DNA from 2 places in the Variovorax sp. J31P179 genome. Region 2 is predicted to be linked to the other one. Evidence: riboswitches for the same ligand, from Rfam matches in the RefSeq annotation. Region 2 holds a riboswitch; the other holds the start of a gene.
The links. A riboswitch is a leader RNA that binds a small molecule or an ion and turns the genes downstream of it on or off. The one in region 2 is predicted to bind glycine.
Positions count from the first base shown of each region.

Region 1: linked by a shared signal. The riboswitch ahead of QTI17_RS16270 (D-amino acid dehydrogenase) and the one ahead of gcvT (glycine cleavage system aminomethyltransferase GcvT) in region 2 are both predicted to bind glycine.

Region 1 is NZ_JASZYL010000005.1:500,180-505,260, forward strand. Features, by position in the region: gene QTI17_RS16265 (FAD-dependent oxidoreductase) at 74-1,303, shown strand; glycine riboswitch at 1,307-1,392, shown strand; glycine riboswitch at 1,408-1,516, shown strand; gene QTI17_RS16270 (D-amino acid dehydrogenase) at 1,605-3,002, shown strand; gene QTI17_RS16275 (FIST signal transduction protein) at 2,963-4,231, opposite strand; gene QTI17_RS16280 (PhaM family polyhydroxyalkanoate granule multifunctional regulatory protein) at 4,242-4,943, opposite strand; gene QTI17_RS16285 (VOC family protein) at 5,080-5,081, shown strand, end outside.
Region 2 is NZ_JASZYL010000003.1:226,505-239,206, forward strand. Features, by position in the region: gene QTI17_RS09200 (RNA polymerase sigma factor) at 1-225, opposite strand, end outside; gene QTI17_RS09205 (YciI family protein) at 237-668, opposite strand; gene QTI17_RS09210 (YciI family protein) at 691-1,113, opposite strand; gene gcvP (aminomethyl-transferring glycine dehydrogenase) at 1,230-4,139, opposite strand; gene gcvH (glycine cleavage system protein GcvH) at 4,167-4,544, opposite strand; gene gcvT (glycine cleavage system aminomethyltransferase GcvT) at 4,608-5,768, opposite strand; glycine riboswitch at 5,818-5,933, opposite strand; glycine riboswitch at 5,944-6,046, opposite strand; gene QTI17_RS09230 (hypothetical protein) at 6,077-6,577, opposite strand; gene QTI17_RS09235 (TRAP transporter large permease) at 6,660-7,937, opposite strand; gene QTI17_RS09240 (TRAP transporter small permease) at 7,934-8,428, opposite strand; gene QTI17_RS09245 (TRAP transporter substrate-binding protein) at 8,519-9,490, opposite strand; gene QTI17_RS09250 (ABC transporter permease/substrate-binding protein) at 9,600-11,138, opposite strand; gene QTI17_RS09255 (alpha/beta fold hydrolase) at 11,261-12,055, shown strand; gene QTI17_RS09260 (ROK family protein) at 12,071-12,702, shown strand, end outside.

The sequences.
Region 1 (5,081 bases), on a different contig from region 2:
AACCCCGGGTCTTGCCGCTTGCCACAGTAAGCGCTAACGCCCGCCGTTCATGCCCTCCCACAAGGATTCGGACATGCGCGTGGTTGTACTTGGCGCCGGCTTGCTCGGCGTGACTTCGGCCTATTACCTGCAACAGCTGGGCCACGAAGTGATCGTGGTGGATCGGCACGCAACACCAGCGGCCAAGGCGCGCGGCGTCGCTGCCGCCCGTCCCGGCGCAGCGACTGCGACCGCGCCGCCGAAGCGGCGCGGCAAGAAGCTCTCGACACTGCGCAGCCGCATCCGCCGCGGCTTTGCGCGCCTGATCGACCGCGCCGTGGGCACGCCGCCGAAGCGAGATCCGCTCGATCACCTGGTGCGCCTGGCCGCCTACAGCCGCAAGAGCGCGCGCGCCCTGGGCGACGAAACCGGCGTGCCGCACGGCGCCCGCACGGCCGGCCTCATGAACCTGTTCACCGACCCCGAGGCCTTTCGGACCCGGATGGCGAACGCCACCCACTGGTCGGGGCTGGGCTGCGAGGAGCGGCTGCTGTCGGTCGACGAGGCCATCGGCCTGGAACCGGCGCTGGCGGCCATGCGCAGCAAACTGGTCGGGGCCACCTACGCGCAAGAGGATCCGGCGCGCGACCCGGCCCAGTTCGCCGCCGGCCTGGTCTTCCTGTGCCGCGCCGCCGGGGTGCGCTTCCTGACCCGCCACACGGTGGTCGCGCTCAAGGAGCAGGACGGCCGCATCGACCATGTCGAGTTGCTCGATGGCGCCGGCCGGTCCACCACCTTGCGCGGCCAGGCCTACGTGCTGGCGCTGGGCGCGGCCAGCGTGCCGCACGCGGAAGAGCTCGGCATCGACATGCCGCTGCGCTTCGTGCGCGAATACATCGTCACGATGCCGATCCTGGATCCCGCCATGGCGCCGCGCATCGCGCTGCGCGACCGCCAGGGCAAGCTGCGCATCGTGCGGATCGAAACCCCGGCCGGCGACCAGCTGCGGATCCACGCGATCGTGATGGCCGGACTCGACGAGGAGGCCGAACCCGACTCCGACCGCTTCCAGGCGATCGTGCGCCGCACCGAGATGCTGCTGCCCGGCGTGGCCGACGCCAGCCGGGCCAGCTTCGACACGGCGATGCACGCGGTCAGCACCAACCGGCTGCCGATGATCGGCAAGACCCGGCTGCCCAACCTGTTCCTGAACACCGCGCCCGGCACCCGCACCTGGATCCACGCCTGCGGCGCCGGCAAGTCGATCGCGCGCATCGTCAGCGGCCTGCGGCCCGAACTCGACTTCGCGTTCCGGCGCCCTTAGAATCCGCCCACTGCAGGAGAGCGGGCCCACGGGCCCCACCGAAGGCGCAAACTCCCATAAACGCTCAGGTCGGCCCACGTGATGGGCCTGTACTGCACCAACTGTCAAAGCCGTCTGGAGAGCCATCGCGCCCGCGCGTGATGCACCGAAGGAGCAAACCCGCTGCGGGCGCAGCGGGTGAATCTCTCAGGTACCGAGGACAGGGGGAGCGGCAACTCGGACTTCCGGTCCGGTTGCCTTCGTTCCCGTCGGCAATCCGAACCGTCGCGTCCGAGCGCTGCAACCTTCAAGGGTTCTCGATATGCGCGTGATCGTTCTTGGCGCCGGCCTGCTCGGCGTGACCTCGGCCTACTACCTCCAGCAACTCGGCCACGAAGTGACCGTCATCGACCGCCAGGCCACGCCGGCGGCGGAAACCAGCTTCGCCAACGGCGGCCAGATTTCGGTCAGCCATGCCGAGCCCTGGGCCAATCCGGGCGCGCCGCTCAAGGTGCTGCAATGGCTGGGCAAGGAAGACGCCCCCCTGCTGTTCCGCATCCGCGCCGACATGCGCCAGTGGCTCTGGGGCCTGCAGTTCCTGCGCGAATGCACGCCGGCACGCACGCGCCACAACATCGAGCAGATCGTGCGCCTGGGTACGTACAGCCGCGACACGCTGCAGCAGCTGCGGCGCGACACCGGCCTGGCCTACGACCAGCGCACCCAGGGCATCCTGCACTTCTACACGACGCAAAAGGAGTTCGACGCCGCGCTGGCGCCAGCCGAGCAGATGCGCGCGCTCGGCTGCGACCGGCGCGTGATTTCGGCCGACGAGGCGGTGAAGCTCGAGCCCGCGCTGGCCCACATCCGCCCGCAGCTGGCCGGTGCGACCTACACGGCGGAAGACGAATCGGGCGATGCCAACCGCTTCGCGCGCGAGCTGGTCAAGCTGGCCGAGACGGCCGGCGTGCGCTTTCTCATGAGCCACACGGTGACCGCGCTGCGCGAGGCCGGCGGCGCCATCGACCATGTCGAGGCGACGGACAGCGAGGGCCGCTTCCAGCGCATCCGCGGCGATGCCTTCGTGCTGGCGATGGGCTCGCTGAGCCCGCTCTATGCGGCGCCGCTGGGCATCCGGCTGCCGATTTACCCGGCCAAGGGCTATTCGGTCACGATGCCGGTCAAGGACGCGTCCAGGGCGCACCAGGTCTCGCTGACCGACGACGAGTTCAAGCTGGTGTTCTCGCGCTACACCTCCGCCAGCGGCGACCGGCTGCGGATCGCCGGCACCGCCGAGCTCAACGGCTACGACCGCGACCTGAACCGGGTGCGCTGCGAGGCCATCGTGCGGCGCGTCGAGCAATTGTTCCCCGGTGCCGGCGACGCATCCCAGGCACAGTTCTGGACCGGACTGCGCCCGGCGACGCCGAGCAACGTGCCGCTGATCGGCGCCACCCGGCTGCCGAACCTGTTCCTGAACACCGGCCACGGCACGCTGGGCTGGACCCACGCCTGCGGCTCGGGCAAGTCGATCGCGCGGATCGTGAGCGGGCTGAAGCCGGAAGTCGACTTCGCGTTCACCGGGCCTCAAGGCGGCTCAGGCCGGCGCCGGGCCGCCCCAAGGCGGCCTGCGGCCCCCTCGTGGGGCAGCGAAGCACACGAAGTGGCGAGCGTGGGGGCTCAATCCCCCGCGGTGAAGACGGTCAGCACGCCGGTGTAGCCGTAGAGGTGATTGCGGGCGATCTCGCCGGCGGCGAAAAAGCCGACCAGCGGGACGTCGCCGAGGGCATGGCGCACGATCTGCAGCTCGGCACCGGGCGCGCCGAAATGCGGGCCGCCGCGGCCCGAACAGCTGACGTAGATGGCGCCCGCGATGCGGCGCGCCGGATGCGGCGCGGCCTCGGCCTCGCCGGCCGCGACTTCGCGCGCGGTGGCGAGCGTCTGCTCCTGCGGCTCCAGCTCCTCGCGGATCTCCGCGCAGACGCGCATCAGGTCGGCCCGCGCGGCCTGCGCGTTGCGGCGGCAGAAGCTCAGGCGCATCCCGGCCTCGGCGTTGTCGGCGATCGCCACGCCGCGACGCGTCGGGTCGAGGCCGATGATGTGGCGCACCCGGACGTCGGCGCCGAGATCGCCGGTGCGCCGGACGCCGTCGCTGCCGGCCTCGACCAGTCCGACCAGGGTCGCGCGGACCGCGTCGATCGCCTGCTCGGGGGCATCGAGCGAGACCCGCAGGTCGGCCAGCAGCACGTCGAGCGCGGGCTGGCCATCGAGCGCCAGCAACAGGTTGCCGTCGGCCTCGGTGATCTCGCGTTCGCGCGAGACCGGCTGGCAGCCCTGGGTCACGCGCGAGACCAGGCGTACGCCCTCGCCGAACACCACGCCCGACAGGCCGCCCGAGAACACGCCGCCGACCGCGCCATGGCCGCGGATGTTGCCATTGCCGCCGATCGCGAACTGCAGCGAGCCGACCCGCCCGGAGGACAGGCCGCCGAACAAATAACCGGTGTCGGTGCGGTCCGCCATCTCGGCGATCAGTTCGCCGAGTTCGGGTGTCCGCGGGTCGGCATGGACCAGTGCCGTGTGGGCCGCGAAGCCGCTCATTTCGGAGCTGGCCAGCGGCGCCACGCCGGAAAACACCCGGTACTGGTCGCTCGGCAGCTCGCACAGCATCACGCTGAGCGCCGGCTCGTCGAAGTACTCGGCGTTGTTGGCGGCCACGCCGACGCCCACCGTCCCGGTCCAGTCGGTGATCTCGGGCAGCTCGGCGCCCAGGTGATCGAGGATCTCCTGGGCATCTTCCCCGTAGTGGTCGGTGATGTAGAGCAGGCCCAGCGACGGCGCGCGGGCGTAGTCCGGCAGCGCCATCTGCGCCCGCAGCTGCGCCAGCACCAGGCCGGCCGCCATGCGCCATTGCGGATGGGTGGCGTGCCCGCTCGGAAACAGCTTCATGGCTGGCCTTTCAGCCCGCGCGCTTGCGCGCCGGCGCAGGTCGCTTGGCGGACGCGCTGGCGCCGCGGCGCGTGGCCGGCGCCTTCTTGGCGGCGGCGGCCGGCCTCTCGGCGGCCCGGGCCGTTGCGGACGCTGCGCCAGAGCCCGCGTGATCGCCCAGCGGCTGCGGCATCACCGGCATCTTGAGCTGGGAGGCTTCCTGCAGCGCCGAACTGGCGATCTGCTGGAACTGCTGGGTCAACGCACCCCACCACTGGACCGGATCGACGACGCCAGCCGAGTCCTGGGCGGCGGCGGCCTTGGCGCGCTTCGGCGCCGGTGACTCTTCGGCCTCCGGCTGCGCTTCGGGTTCGGGTTCGGGTTCGGGTTCGGGCGCGGCGGTCGGGGTCGGCCGGGTGAAGGCGTTGGCGAGGTCTTCCATGCGGACGTTCATGCCGCGCAAGGTCGAGAGCGTCATCTTCTGCACCTCGAGCGCCTGGATGGTCGCCTTCAGCGCGTGGCCGTTCTGCTCGAGCCAATACTGCACGGTCTTGAGCTCCTGGATGCGCTTGTCGACCTCTTCGACGCTCAGCGTCGGCGCCACCCAGCTCGACAGGCTCGGCAGGCCGGGCACGGCGCCGGGCGAAGCGCTGGCGCCGCCCGTCAGATTCTTGAGGAAGTCGAAGCCCGGAACGAACTGACTGAAGGCGAAGGGCTTGCTGGCGTCGCTCATGGCGTGCTCCGGGTCTGTGTTTGTTGTCCGGGCAGCTTACTCCAAGCGTCAGGGCTTTTGGGGTGCCCGGCTGCATCCGGCACTCGCCATGAGGGCCCGGCTTGTGGACAATGCCCAAACAGACACAGAAAGACACAT
Region 2 (12,702 bases):
CAGGAGGTCGATCGCGCGGTGCTTGGCGGCCGCCGTCAGCCAGGCGGCGGGATTCTCGGGGATGCCTTCGCGCGGCCATTGCTCGAGGGCCGCGAGCAGCGCGTCCTGCGCCAGTTCCTCGGCCAGGCCGACGTCGCGCACCCGGCGCGCCAGCGCGCCGATGATGCGGGCCGACTCGATGCGCCAGACGGCGTTGATCGTGCGGTGCGTCTCGGTCGCGTCCATGCGCCGTCGTCTCAATCGCGGGCCGCGGCGCGTTCGCGCAGATGCGCTTCCTGCTCGCGGATCTCGGGCGCGAACTCGGCACCGAAGTCTTCCGCCTCGTAGACCTGGCGCAGCTCCAGCGCGACCTTGCCGTGGCCGTCGATCGGCGGCCAGCGCTTGACCCATTCGAGCGCTTCCTCGCGCGATCCGACCTGGATCAGGGTGAAGCCGGCAACCAGTTCCTTGGTCTCGGCGAAGGGCCCGTCGACCACCGTCGGCTTGCCGCCTGCGAACTGGATGCGGGCGCCGCCGCTGGCACTGGGCTTGAGGCCCATGCCGTCGAGCATCACGCCGGCATCGATCATCGCCTTGTTGTAGGCCATCATGTCGCTGACCAGTTGTGCGGTCGGCATGGCGCCGGCCTCGGTCTCGGCGTCGGCCTTGCGGATGATCATGAACTTCATGGTCGTGCCTCCATCGGTGCGTTCAAGGCCGCTTCGAGCGGGCCGCGTCGAACACCCGCTTTTCCTGCTCGCGCAGCTCGGGCGTGAGCGCGGCGCCGAAATCGTCCATCTCGAACACCTGGCGCAGCTCGAGTTCGACGCCATCGTCGAAGGGAGCGCGGCGCAGCCATTCGAGTGCTTCCTCTTTCGATCGCACCTGCCAGAGCCAGAAGCCGGCGATCAGCTCCTTGGTCTCGCTGAAGGGGCCGTCGATGACGGTGCGCTCCTTGCCGGTGAAGCGCATGCGCGCGCCCTTCGAGCTCGGGTGCAGGCCTTCGCCGGCGAGCAGCACGCCGGCCTTGACCAGCGCCTCGTTGTAGTTGCCCATGTCGGTCAGCAGCTGCTGGCTCGGCATCACGCCGGCTTCGGATTCCTTGCTGGCCTTGACGATCACCATGAATCGCATGTCCTTGCTCCTTCGGTTGCGAGGCCGGCGGGCTGCCGGGCTCTCCAGGACGTCGAAGCAGCGGAGGCGAAATCGACAGCCCGCAGGCCGTCGATTGAAAAAATATGTATCTCGCCTCAGCCGTTGGCGTAGGCGTCCACCGGCACGCAGCTGCAGAACAGGTTGCGATCGCCGTAGACGTTGTCGACCCGCCCGATCGGCGGCCAGTACTTGGTCTGCCGGAGGCTGGCCAGCGGGAAGGCGCCGAGCTCCCGCGAGTAGGGGCGCGTCCATTCGCTGCCGAGCAGGCTGGCCGCGGTGTGCGGCGCGTTGCGCAGCGGGTTGTCCTCCTTCGGCCAGATGCCTTCCTCGATGCGGCGGATCTCGCCCCGGATCGCGATCATGGCGTCGATGAAGCGGTCGAGCTCGGCCAGCGGTTCGCTTTCGGTCGGCTCGACCATCAGCGTGCCGGGCACCGGGAAGCTCAAGGTCGGCGCATGGAAGCCGTAGTCGATCAGCCGCTTGGCGACATCCTCGGCGCTGACGCCGCTGGCGTCCTTGAGCGGACGCAGGTCGAGGATGCACTCGTGCGCCACGTGGCCATTGGGGCTCGCGTAGAGGGTCGGGAAGTGGTCCTTGAGCCGGGCGCTGATGTAGTTGGCGCTCAGGATCGCGGTCTCGGTCGCGGCCTGCAGGCCCTTGGCGCCCATCATGCGGCAATACATCCAGCTGATCGGCAGCACCGCGGCATTGCCCAGCGGCGCCGCCGACACCGCGCCGACCGCGCCGTTGGACGCCAGTCCGCCGGTCGCATGGCCGGGCAGGTAGGGCACCAGGTCCTCGACCACGCAGACCGGGCCGACACCCGGCCCGCCGCCGCCGTGCGGGATGCAGAAGGTCTTGTGCAGGTTCAGGTGGCTCACGTCGCCGCCGAACTCGCCCGGCGCCGCCACGCCGACCAGCGCATTCATGTTGGCGCCGTCGACATAGACCCGGCCGCCGTGCGCGTGCACGATCTCGCAGAGCTCCTTGACGCGGGTCTCGAAGACGCCGTGGGTGCTGGGGTAGGTGATCATCACGGCGGCCAGCGTGTCGCGATGCTGCTCGCAGGCGCGCGCCAGGTCGTCGATGTCGACATTGCCTTCGGCGTCGCAGCCGGTCACCACCACCTTCATGCCCACCATGTGGGCGCTGGCCGGATTGGTGCCGTGGGCGGAAGACGGGATCAGGCAGACGTTGCGGTGCGCTTCGCCCCGGGCCTCGTGGAAGGCCTTGATCGCGAGCAGGCCCGCGTACTCGCCCTGCGATCCGGCGTTGGGCTGCAGGCTGATGCCCGCATAGCCGGTCGCCTCGCAAAGCCAGGCGCGCAGCTGGGCATCGAGCTGCGCATAGCCCAGCAGCTGGTCGGCCGGCGCGAACGGATGGATGTTCGCGAACTCGGGCCAGGTGATCGGGATCATCTCGCTGGTCGCGTTGAGCTTCATGGTGCAGCTGCCGAGCGGGATCATGCTGCGGTCGAGCGCCAGGTCCTTGTCGCTCAGGCTGCGGATGTAGCGCAGCATCGCGGTCTCGCTCTTGTGGGTGTTGAACACCGGATGCGCCAGGAAGCCGCTCGTGCGGCGCAGGCCCTCGGGAATGCGGATGCTCACCGTGGCGGCGATGGCATCGAAGTCGGGTCCGCGCGTGCCTTCGGTCGCGAACAGGCCCCACAGCATCTCGACGTCGGCGCGCGTGGTGGTCTCGTCGAGCGACAGGCCCAGATGCTGCTGCAGGCGACAGCGCAGGTTGACGCCCGCCGCTTCGGCGCGTTCGTGGATGGCCTGGGTGTCCTCGCCGGTGCGGATGGTGAGCGAATCGAAGGCGGTGTCGTTGACCAGTTCGCGGCCCATCTGCTCCAGGCCCTGTGCGAGCACCGCCGTCAGCAGGCTCACCCGCTGCGCGATGCGGCGCAGCCCTTCGGGTCCGTGGTAGACCGCGTACATGCTGGCGACCACCGCCGGCAGCACCTGCGCGGTGCAGATGTTCGAGGTCGCCTTCTCGCGCCGGATGTGCTGCTCGCGCGTCTGCAGCGCGAGCCGATAGGCCGGCTGGCCGTGGGCGTCGACGCTGACGCCGACCAGCCGGCCGGGCAGCGAGCGCTTGAACTCGTCGCGGCAGGCCAGGTAGGCCGCATGCGGGCCGCCGTTGCACATCGGCATGCCGAAGCGCTGGGTGGTGCCGCAGACGATGTCGGCGTCCCACTCGCCGGGCGGCGCCAGCAGGGTCAGGGCCAGCAGGTCGGCGGCGACGCAGAAGGCCGCCTGGCACTGGTGGGCGTGGCCTGCCAGCGGACGCAGGTCGTGCACGTGGCCGGTGGTGGAAGGGTATTGCGCCAGGGCGCCGAAGAAGCCGCCGCTGGCCATCAGCAGCGGCAGCGGCTCGGTGGCGGTGCTGACCTTGACCACGATGCCGAGCGGCGCTGCCCGGGTGCGCAGCACCTCGATGGTCTGAGGATGGCAGTCGCCCGAGACCAGGAACACGTTGCTCTTGCTCTTGACGCTGCGCCGCGCCAGCGTCATCGCCTCGGCCGCGGCGGTGGCCTCGTCGAGCATCGAGGCGTTGGCGATCGCCATGCCCGTCAGGTCGCAGACCATGGTCTGGAAATTGACCAGCGCCTCCATGCGGCCCTGCGAGATCTCGGCCTGGTAGGGCGTGTAGGCGGTGTACCAGGCGGGGTTCTCGAGTACGTTGCGCAGGATCACGCCCGGCGTGTGGGTGCCGTAGTAGCCCTGGCCGATGAAGCTCTTCGCCACCTTGTTCTTCGCCGCGATCGCCTTGAGTTCGGCCAGCGCGTCGGCCTCGGTGATCGGCGCCGGCAGCCGCATCGGCCGGCTGCGGCGGATCGCCGGGGGCACGATGCCGTCGATCAGTTCGGCGCGCGTGGTCGAACCGATGGCCGCGAGCATCGCCGGCTCGTCTTCGGCCTCGATGCCGATGTGGCGGGCGATGAATTCTTCGGCGTTCTGCAGTTCGCGCAGCGAGGGATGGGAAGGCACGGGCGTCGGCATGGAGGGCTCGGGTGGTGGGCGTGGGAATCAGTTGTCGGCGGAGAACTTCTCGTAGGCGGTTTCATCGAGCAGCGGCTCGAGCTGGGCCGGCTCGCTCACCCGCACCTTGAAGAACCAGCCTCCGTCCATCGGCGCACTGTTGGCCAGCGAGGGATCGGCGCGCAGGTCTTCGTTGACTTCGATGATTTCGCCGGAGACCGGCATGAAGACGTCGGCCGCGGCCTTGACCGATTCGACGACACCCGCGACCTCGCCCTGGGCAAATTTCTTGCCGACTTCGGGCAGGTCGACGAAGACCACGTCGCCGAGCGCGTCCTGTGCATGCACCGTGATGCCGACGGTGACCAGTGCCGCGTCGGCTTCCTGCCGCACCCACTCGTGGTCCTTGGTGTATTTGATGGTCATGGGGAAAACTCCTTGGAAAAAAGGCTGGCTTGGAGAAATCGGAGAATTTGGAGAAGAGGGGCGTCAGCCGCGGTAGTACCGGGCCGGCACGAAGGGCAGCGTGCTGACTTCCATCGGCACCGGCTTGCCCCGCACCATGGCCTGCAGCCGGGTGCCCGGTTCGGCATAGGCCAGCGCGACGTAGCCCATGGCGACCGGCCGGTCGACGCTGGGGCCCAGCAGGCCGCTGGTGACCTGGCCGATGGGCAGGCCCTCGAAGGATTCCAGCACCGTGCCCTCGCGCACCGGCACGCGCTCCAGCGCGACCAGGCCGACGCGCTGGCGCTTCAGCGTCTCGTGGTCGAGGTGGCCGGCGGTGCCGCTGGCGGCAGTCAGCTGGGCCAGCACCCTGGCCGCGCCCGGAAAACCGCCTTCGCGTGCACCGCCGCTGCGCCGGACCTTCTGGATCGCCCAGCTCAGCGCCGCTTCGACCGGTGTCGTGTTTTCGTCGATGTCGTTGCCGTAGAGGCAGAGGCCGGCCTCGAGCCGCAGCGAATTGCGGGCTCCCAGGCCGATCGGCTGGACCTCGGGCTGGGCCAGCAGCAGCCGGGCCAGCGCTTCGGCGTCCTGGGCCGTGACCGAGATCTCGAAGCCATCTTCGCCGGTGTAGCCGCTGCGCGTGGCGAAGGCCTCGATGCCGCCGATCCGGACCGGGCCGCCGGTCATGAAGACGAAGCGCTCGATGCCCGGCGACAGGCGCGCCAGCACGGCCGCGGCCTGCGGACCCTGGAGCGCGAGCAGCGCGTGGTCGGGCATCGGCTGCACCTGGCAGCGCTGGCCGATCCGGGCCTGGATGTGGGCGATGTCGGCGGCCTTGCAGGCGCCGTTGACGATCACGAACAGCGAGTCGTTGCCTTCGTTGAAGAACATCAGGTCGTCGAGGATGCCGCCCTGGTCGTTCAGCAGCAGGCCGTAGCGCTGCTTGCCCGGCGCCAGGCCGATCACGTCGACCGGCATCAGGCTCTCGAAGGCGGCGGCCGCATCGGGCCCCACCAGGCGCAACTGGCCCATGTGGGAGATGTCGAACAGGCCGGCGGCTGCGCGGGTGTGCTTGTGCTCGGCCATCAGACCGGCGGGGTATTGCACCGGCATGGTGTAGCCCGCGAAGGGCACCATGCGGGCGCCGAGCTCCAGGTGCAGGCCGTGGAGCGGGGTCTTCAGCAGTACGTCGGATGCGGCGGCCAAGGGCGGTTCTCCAAAGGGGCAGTGCTTGTTCCATGACGAGAAGCCATGGGCCACCCCTGCTGTCCGCTTTACCTGAGAGATTCGCCCCACGATCGGGGTTTGCTCCTTCGGTGGGCGGCACGGCACGCCTGGCGTGCCGAACCACCTCTCTCCAGCAAGGAAACGCCCGGACCCGGGCGCCTTGTCAGTCCTTTTGCCTGAGCGTTCGGGCCCTTGTTTGGGGGGACCTGCGCCTTCGGCGGCCCCACCGCGGCGGGACGCTCTCCTGACCGGGGAAGTGTAAGGGAATCGGGAGCCGGCCGGCGACTTCAGTGCACCGGCGATGCCGGAAGCAGTTTCTCGATGCGCTCGCGGATCGCCTCCGCGCGCGGGGCGCCCGCCGCCTGCTCGATCTCGCCGAGCATCGCGCGGGCGGTGACCAGCATCGAATCGCGGTCGCGCGCCTCGCGCAGCGCTTCGCGGAAGCGCTCGGCCAGCACCGGGTCGCGGCGCACGAACATGCGCTCGCAGAGGTCGAACAGGAACATGCGGGTGGTGGCCAGCGAGGGCTTGCCGTCGAAGATGTCGGCCGCGACCGGCGCCGCTTCGATCACTTCGACCGCTTCGACCTGGCGCCCCTGCAGGAAGCCCTCCTGCAGCAGGTGGCGCGCCACCCGGCCGGCTTCCTCGCGGCCGCCGAACAGGGCGCCGAAATCGGTCAGCGAGCGCTGGCCGTCGGCCATCAGCAGCAGGGCGCGCTCGCGCTGCCCCAGCGTGCGGCGGCCGGGCAGGAGTTCGTGGCGCGCCTTGTCGGTCTTGGTGAGGAACATGGGATGCTGCGGCGTTGCGGTGGGCAAGCGCCGCAGCATGGGCCCTGCGCGTGACGGCTTCGTGAAACCGCCCGCGCCGGCGCTACTTGGCGTAGACCAGGTCGCGCAATCCGAGCGAGATGCCGGGCACGTACGTGACCACCATCAGGCAGGCCAGGATCACCAGCACGAAGGGGATCAGGTAGGGAACGATCCGGTCCAGCGAGATGCGCGCCACCGTGCAGGCCGCGAACAGGTTGACGCCGAAGGGCGGGGTGATCATGCCCAGTGCCAGGTTGACCACCATCACCAGCCCGAAGTGCACCGGATCGATGCCGAAGTGCTGCGCCACCGGCGCCAGGATCGGCGCCAGCACGATGATCGCCGCGCTGGTCTCGATGAACATGCCGATCACGAACAGCGCCGCATTGACGCCGAGCAGGAACATCGCTGGCGACTGCAGCACCTCCTGCAGCCAGCGGCCGATCGCGTCGGGCACGCCGGCACGCGTGATCAGGAAGGCGAACAGGCCGGCGTTGGCGATGATGAACATGATCACCGACGAGGACACCACCGACTTGCGCAGCACCGCATAGAGCTCGGCCGGCCGGATCTCGCGATAGATCAGCGTGCCGACGATCAGCGCGTAGAGCACCGCCACCGCCGACGCCTCGGTGGGCGTGAAGATGCCGCCGTAGATGCCGCCGAGGATGATCACCGGCATCAGCAAGGCCCAGCCCGCACGCCAGGTGGCGGTGCCGACGCTGAGCCGGCCTTCGCCATCGTTCTTGCCCAGCCCCTTGAACTTGCAATAGACATAGACGAAGGCCATCAGCGCCAGGCTGATCAGGATGCCCGGGCCGAAACCGGCGATGAACAGCTCGCCGATCGAGACCTCGGCGCTGACGCCGTACAGGATCATCGGGATCGAGGGCGGGATGATCACGCCGAGCTCGGCGCTGGTGGCCTGCAGCGCGGCCGCGTAGCCGACCGGGTAGCCGTGCTTGATGAGCGCCGGGATCAGGATCGCGCCGATGGCGAAGGTGGTCGCCACCGAGGAGCCCGACACCGCGGCGAAGATCATGCAGGTCAGCACGCAGGTCATCGGCAGGCCGCCCTGCACCCCACCCACGAGGCTCTTGGCGAAGTCGACCAGCCGGCGCGAGATGCCGCCGGTTTCCATCAGGTTGCCGGCCAGGATGAAGAAGGGGATGGCGGCGAGGGGAAACTTGTTGATCGCGTTGAACATCTCCTTGACGGAGATCAGCATGTTCGCGTTGGAGGCCTGGATGCCGAGGATCGAAGCCAGCCCGATCGAGACGGCGACGGAGATGGTGAGTGCGAAGCACACCACCATCGTGATGACCATCACCGGCGTCATTGGGCGGTTTCCAGTTCGTTGCGCTGCGGGTCGATCAGGTTGGCGACGATGCCGATCACGCAGAACAGGCCGCCCACGGGGAGCGCCACGTAGGCCCAGAACATCGAGATCGATTCGAGGCCGGCCATCGACTGCACGCTGCCGCGCTGCGCGTAGTCCCAGCCCCACCAGATGATCACCGCGATCAGGGTCAGCGCGGCCAGGCACACCACCCAGTCGAGCACCCGACGGACCTTCGGCGGGCTCCAGCGGTAGAGCACGTCGACGCTGACCATCGCCCCCTGGCGGAAGGCGGTCGGGATGCCCATGAAGACCATCCAGATCAGACTGATGCGGATCAGGATCTCGGACCATTCGGCCGGTTGTTCGAGCACGAAGCGGGTGACGATCTGGAACACGCCGAGCGAGGAGGCGACCACCAGCATGAAGCAGGCGATCGCCATCGCCAGGCCGGTGGTCCAGCGGTCGAGTGCGAGGAAGGCGGATTTCATAGGGGCATCAGGGAATCGAACGAAAAAGCGCCCGCCAGTGAGACTGAGCGGGCGCGCGCTGCCGCGAGCATGTCGCGGCCGCGGATGGCATTACTTGACGTCGCGGATCTTGTCGAGGTTGGCCTTGCCGAACTGCTTCTCGAAGTCGGCGTTGACCGGCGCCAGCGCGGCGACGAACTTGGCCTTGTCGACGTTGTCGATCACGGTCATGCCCTTGGCGCGCAGGTCGGCCACGCCCTTGGCGTCGTCCTCGTCGACACGGGCCCGGTTGGCCTTGATGGCTTCCTTGGCGGCGTCCAGGAAGGCCTGCTTGTCGGCGGCGCTCAGCTTGTCGAAGGCGGCCTTGTTCATCACGAAGATGCAGGGCGAGTAGACGTGGCCGGTCAAGGTGAGGTGCTTCTGCACCTGGTCGAACTTGGCCGAGATGATGACCGGCAGCGGGTTTTCCTGGCCATCGACCGTGCCTTGCTGGAGCGCGGTGAAGACCTCGGGGAAGGCCATCGGCGTGGTGATGATGCCGAAGCCCTTGTAGGCCGCGATGTGCACCGGGTTCTCCATGGTGCGCATCTTCAGGCCCTTCAGGTCTTCGGGCGCCTTGACGTCGCGCTTGCTGTTGGTCATGTGGCGGAAGCCGTTCTCGCCCCAGCCCAGCGCCTTGAAGCCCTTGGCGTCGAACTTGCCCAGCATCTCCTGGCCGATCGGGCCGTCGAGCACGGCGCGCGCATGCGCCTTGTCGCGGAACAGGAAGGGGACGTCGAGGATCTTGGTCTCGGGCACGAAGTTGGGCACCGGGCCGGTCGACGAGAAGGCGAGTTCCTGGGTGCCCAGCTGCACCGCCTCGATCGATTCGCGTTCGCCGCCGAGCGAGCCGTTGTAGAAGGTCTCGACCTTGTAGCGGCCGTTGGTGCGCGCGGCGACTTCCTTTGCGAAGGTGTCGATGGCGACGCCCTGGTGCGAGTTCTGCGAGGTCGAGATGCTGATCTTCATCGTCGTCTGCGCAAGGGCCGCGCTCGCGATGCCAAAGCCGAGGATCAGGCCTGCGGCCAGTTGGCTCAATTTCATGGGGAAGTCTCCTGAGTGGGAAGGTGTGCGGGCTCGCCCGCGAAGCAACCCTCGACTATGCGGCAAATACCGGACTCGCGACGTCGGGACTTTCACGGACATCACATGTTCAGGGCGCCCGCGCCGCGCGGCGGCGCCGCATGAAATGTTCGAGCGCCTCGAACAAGGCCTCGCTCAGAAGCGCCAGCGCAGCGGCGGGCACCGCGCCCGCGACCAGCAGTTCGCGGTCGTTCAGCGCGAGACCGGTCACGATGCGTTCGCCGAAGCCGCCGGCACCGATGAAGGCGGCGATGGTGGCGGTGCCGATCGCGATGGTGGTCGCGGTGCGCACGCCGGCCAGCAAGGTCGGCATGGCCAGCGGCAGCAGCACCGCGCGCAGGTTCTGGCCGCCGGTCATGCCGAGCGCGGTGCCGGCGTCGCGCAGGCCGGTGGGCACCTCGGCCAGGCCGGTCACGGTGTTGCGCATGATCGGCAGCAGCGAATAGAGCGTCAGCGCGATCAGCGCCGGCAAGGTGCCGATCGCGCCGAGCAGAGAGATCAGCACGGCCAGCAGCGCCAGCGAGGGAATGGTCTGCAGCAGCCCGGTCAGGCCCAGGACCAGCGCGCGCAATCGCAGGTGGCCGAACACCGCGACCCCGACCGGCACCGCGATCAGGATCGCGACACCGACCGAGATCGCGACCAGCATCAGGTGCTGGCGCGCGAGCCGGCCGAGGTCGGGCCCGAACAGCTTGGCCATGAAGCCGCGGGCGCCTTCGCCGCTTCTCGGCGCAGCCCCCGCACCCGGTTGCGCCGCGGCCAGGAAATCGCGTGCGATGACGTCGAAGGCCACGCCCTGCAGCTCGGCGCGCGCGTTCATCGCGATCATGGCGTGCTCGTCGATCCGGCCCTCCAGCTGTTGCAGCGCCGCCCAGGCCGCCGGCAGCCGCGCCGGCAGGTCGAGGCGGTACAGCAGCACGGCGTCGTAGCGGGGAAAGTAGTGCCGGTCGTCCTCGAGCACGCGCAGGCCGAGGTGGTCGATCTTGGCGTCGGTGGTGTAGATGTCGATGACGTCGATCTGCTTGGCGGCGATCGCTTCATAGGCGAGGCCGTGGTCGAGTCCGGTCGGCGCCTGAGTGAAGCCATAGCGGGCCGCCAGGCCCTGCCAGCCGTCCGCGCGGCCGATGAATTCGTTCGAAAGGCCGAAGCGCAGTTCGCGCCGGCCGGCCAGGTCGCTCAGGGTGCGGATGCCGAGCCGCTCGGCGTCGGCGGCCCGCATCGCGAGCGCATAGCCGTCGTTGAAACCGAGCGGCACCGCCGCGCCGAGCCCGAGCGGGCGCAGCGCGGCGTTCATGGCCTCGCGCGACATCGAGGCCTGGCCCTTGAGGATCTCGAGCGCGATGGTGCCGGTGTATTCGGCGTAGACATCGATGCCGCCGGATCTCAGCGCCTCGTAGACGATCGCCGTGTTGCCCAGCCCTTGCCGCACCACCGGGGCGACGGCGGTATGCGGCGCCGCGGTCTGCGCCAGCACCTCGGCCAGGATGTAGGACTCGGTGAAGCGTTTGGAGCCTGCGCGCAGCGGTTGCTCCTGGGCCGCGGCCAGGGCGGTGCCGAGTAGGAAGATGAAAGCCAGGGCGGCGAGCCCGGTGCGGCGCAGCAGTTGCATCGCGGCCAGTGTATCGGCGCCGGCACCCGCGCGCCGCCCTGGTGTCGACGGTTGGGGTCCTTCTCCTACAGCCGATGGTGCGCGCCTCTGATTCGAGCACGCGCATCCGGCCAGAATAGTGAGTGGTGCTCATCAACTATGTCCGTCGCGGCCAGGGAAAGCCTTTGTTGCTCGTGCACGGGCTGGGCAGCAACTGGCGGACCTGGCAGACCATCCTCGACCCCCTGGCCGCCGAGCGCGCGGTGGTGGCGATCGACCTGCCCGGCTTCGGCAAGAGCCCGCCGCTCGAAGGCGAGGTCACGTTGCGCAAGCTGGCGAGTGCGGTGGCCCGCTTCCTGGACGAACACGATCTGTGCGGTGCCGACGCGGTCGGCAGCTCGATGGGTGCGCGCCTGGTGCTCGAGCTGGCGCGCCGCGGCCAGGTGCTCGGCACCGTCGTGTCGCTGGGACCGGGCGGCTTCTGGGCCGGCCGTGAGCACCTGGCCTATCAAATCTCGGTCTGCCTGTCGATGCGGCTGGCGCGCGGCTTCGAATCCGCCATGCCCGCCCTGGTCGGCCATGCGTGGGCGCGCACCCTGCTGCTGGCGCGGTTCTCGGCGCAGCGCCACCGGCTGTCGCCGGCGCTGGTGCTGGAGGAGATGCACGGCTACGCCGCGGCGAAATCCTTCCAGCTCATGCTGGACGATTTCGTTCGCGGATCGCCGCCGCTGGAAGGCGCGGCCCTCGGCACGCTCGCCAAGCCCGTCGTGATCGGCTGGGGCCGGCTCGACAAGGTGTGCCTCCCGCGACAGGCGGCGCGCGCGCAGGCGCAGTTCCCCGACGCCCGGCTGCACTGGTTCGAGCGCTGCGGCCACTATCCGCACTGGGACCAGCCCGAAGAAACCACCCGCCTGATCCTCGACACCACCGCTGATTGAAATGCACCTGCCGCAATGAAGAAACACCACCCGCACGACCACCCGCACGGCGCCCGCGAACTCCCTTCGGTCATGGTCGACGGCTACAGCCTGCAGCTGCGCGGCAAGGATGGCTTCATCGGCGACCAGGCCAGCCAGACCGCGTTCAGGCAGCTGCTGGAGCGCTGGCGCCAGCGCCGCCGCCGCAAGGGCAATGATCCGCTGGGCGGCATGCATTCGAAGGATCTCAGCAAGCGTGAACTCGACGAGGCTCTGGGAGAGACGAAGACCTCCGAGGCCGCCGACATGCTGCACGGCGCGATCGAGGAATTCGCGGAAGAACTGGCCTGGGTGATCGATCGCTTCATGCGCCAGCCTTCGTGGAAAGGCGTGCAGCGGATCGTGATCGGCGGCGGCTTTCCGGGCAGCGACGTCGGCGAGCGTGCGGTGCTGCAGGCGGCGGCGATCCTGCAGCACATGAAGGTTTCGGTCGAACTGGCGCGGATCTGCCACGAGCCCGACGACGGCGGCCTGCTGGGCTGGGTTCACCTTTTGCCGCCGCCGATGCGGAAGGGGCACGATGCCATCGTCGCGCTCGACATCGGCGGCACCAACGTGCGCTGCGGCATCGTCAAGCTGCGCAAGAAGCGGGCGCCGGACCTGTCGAA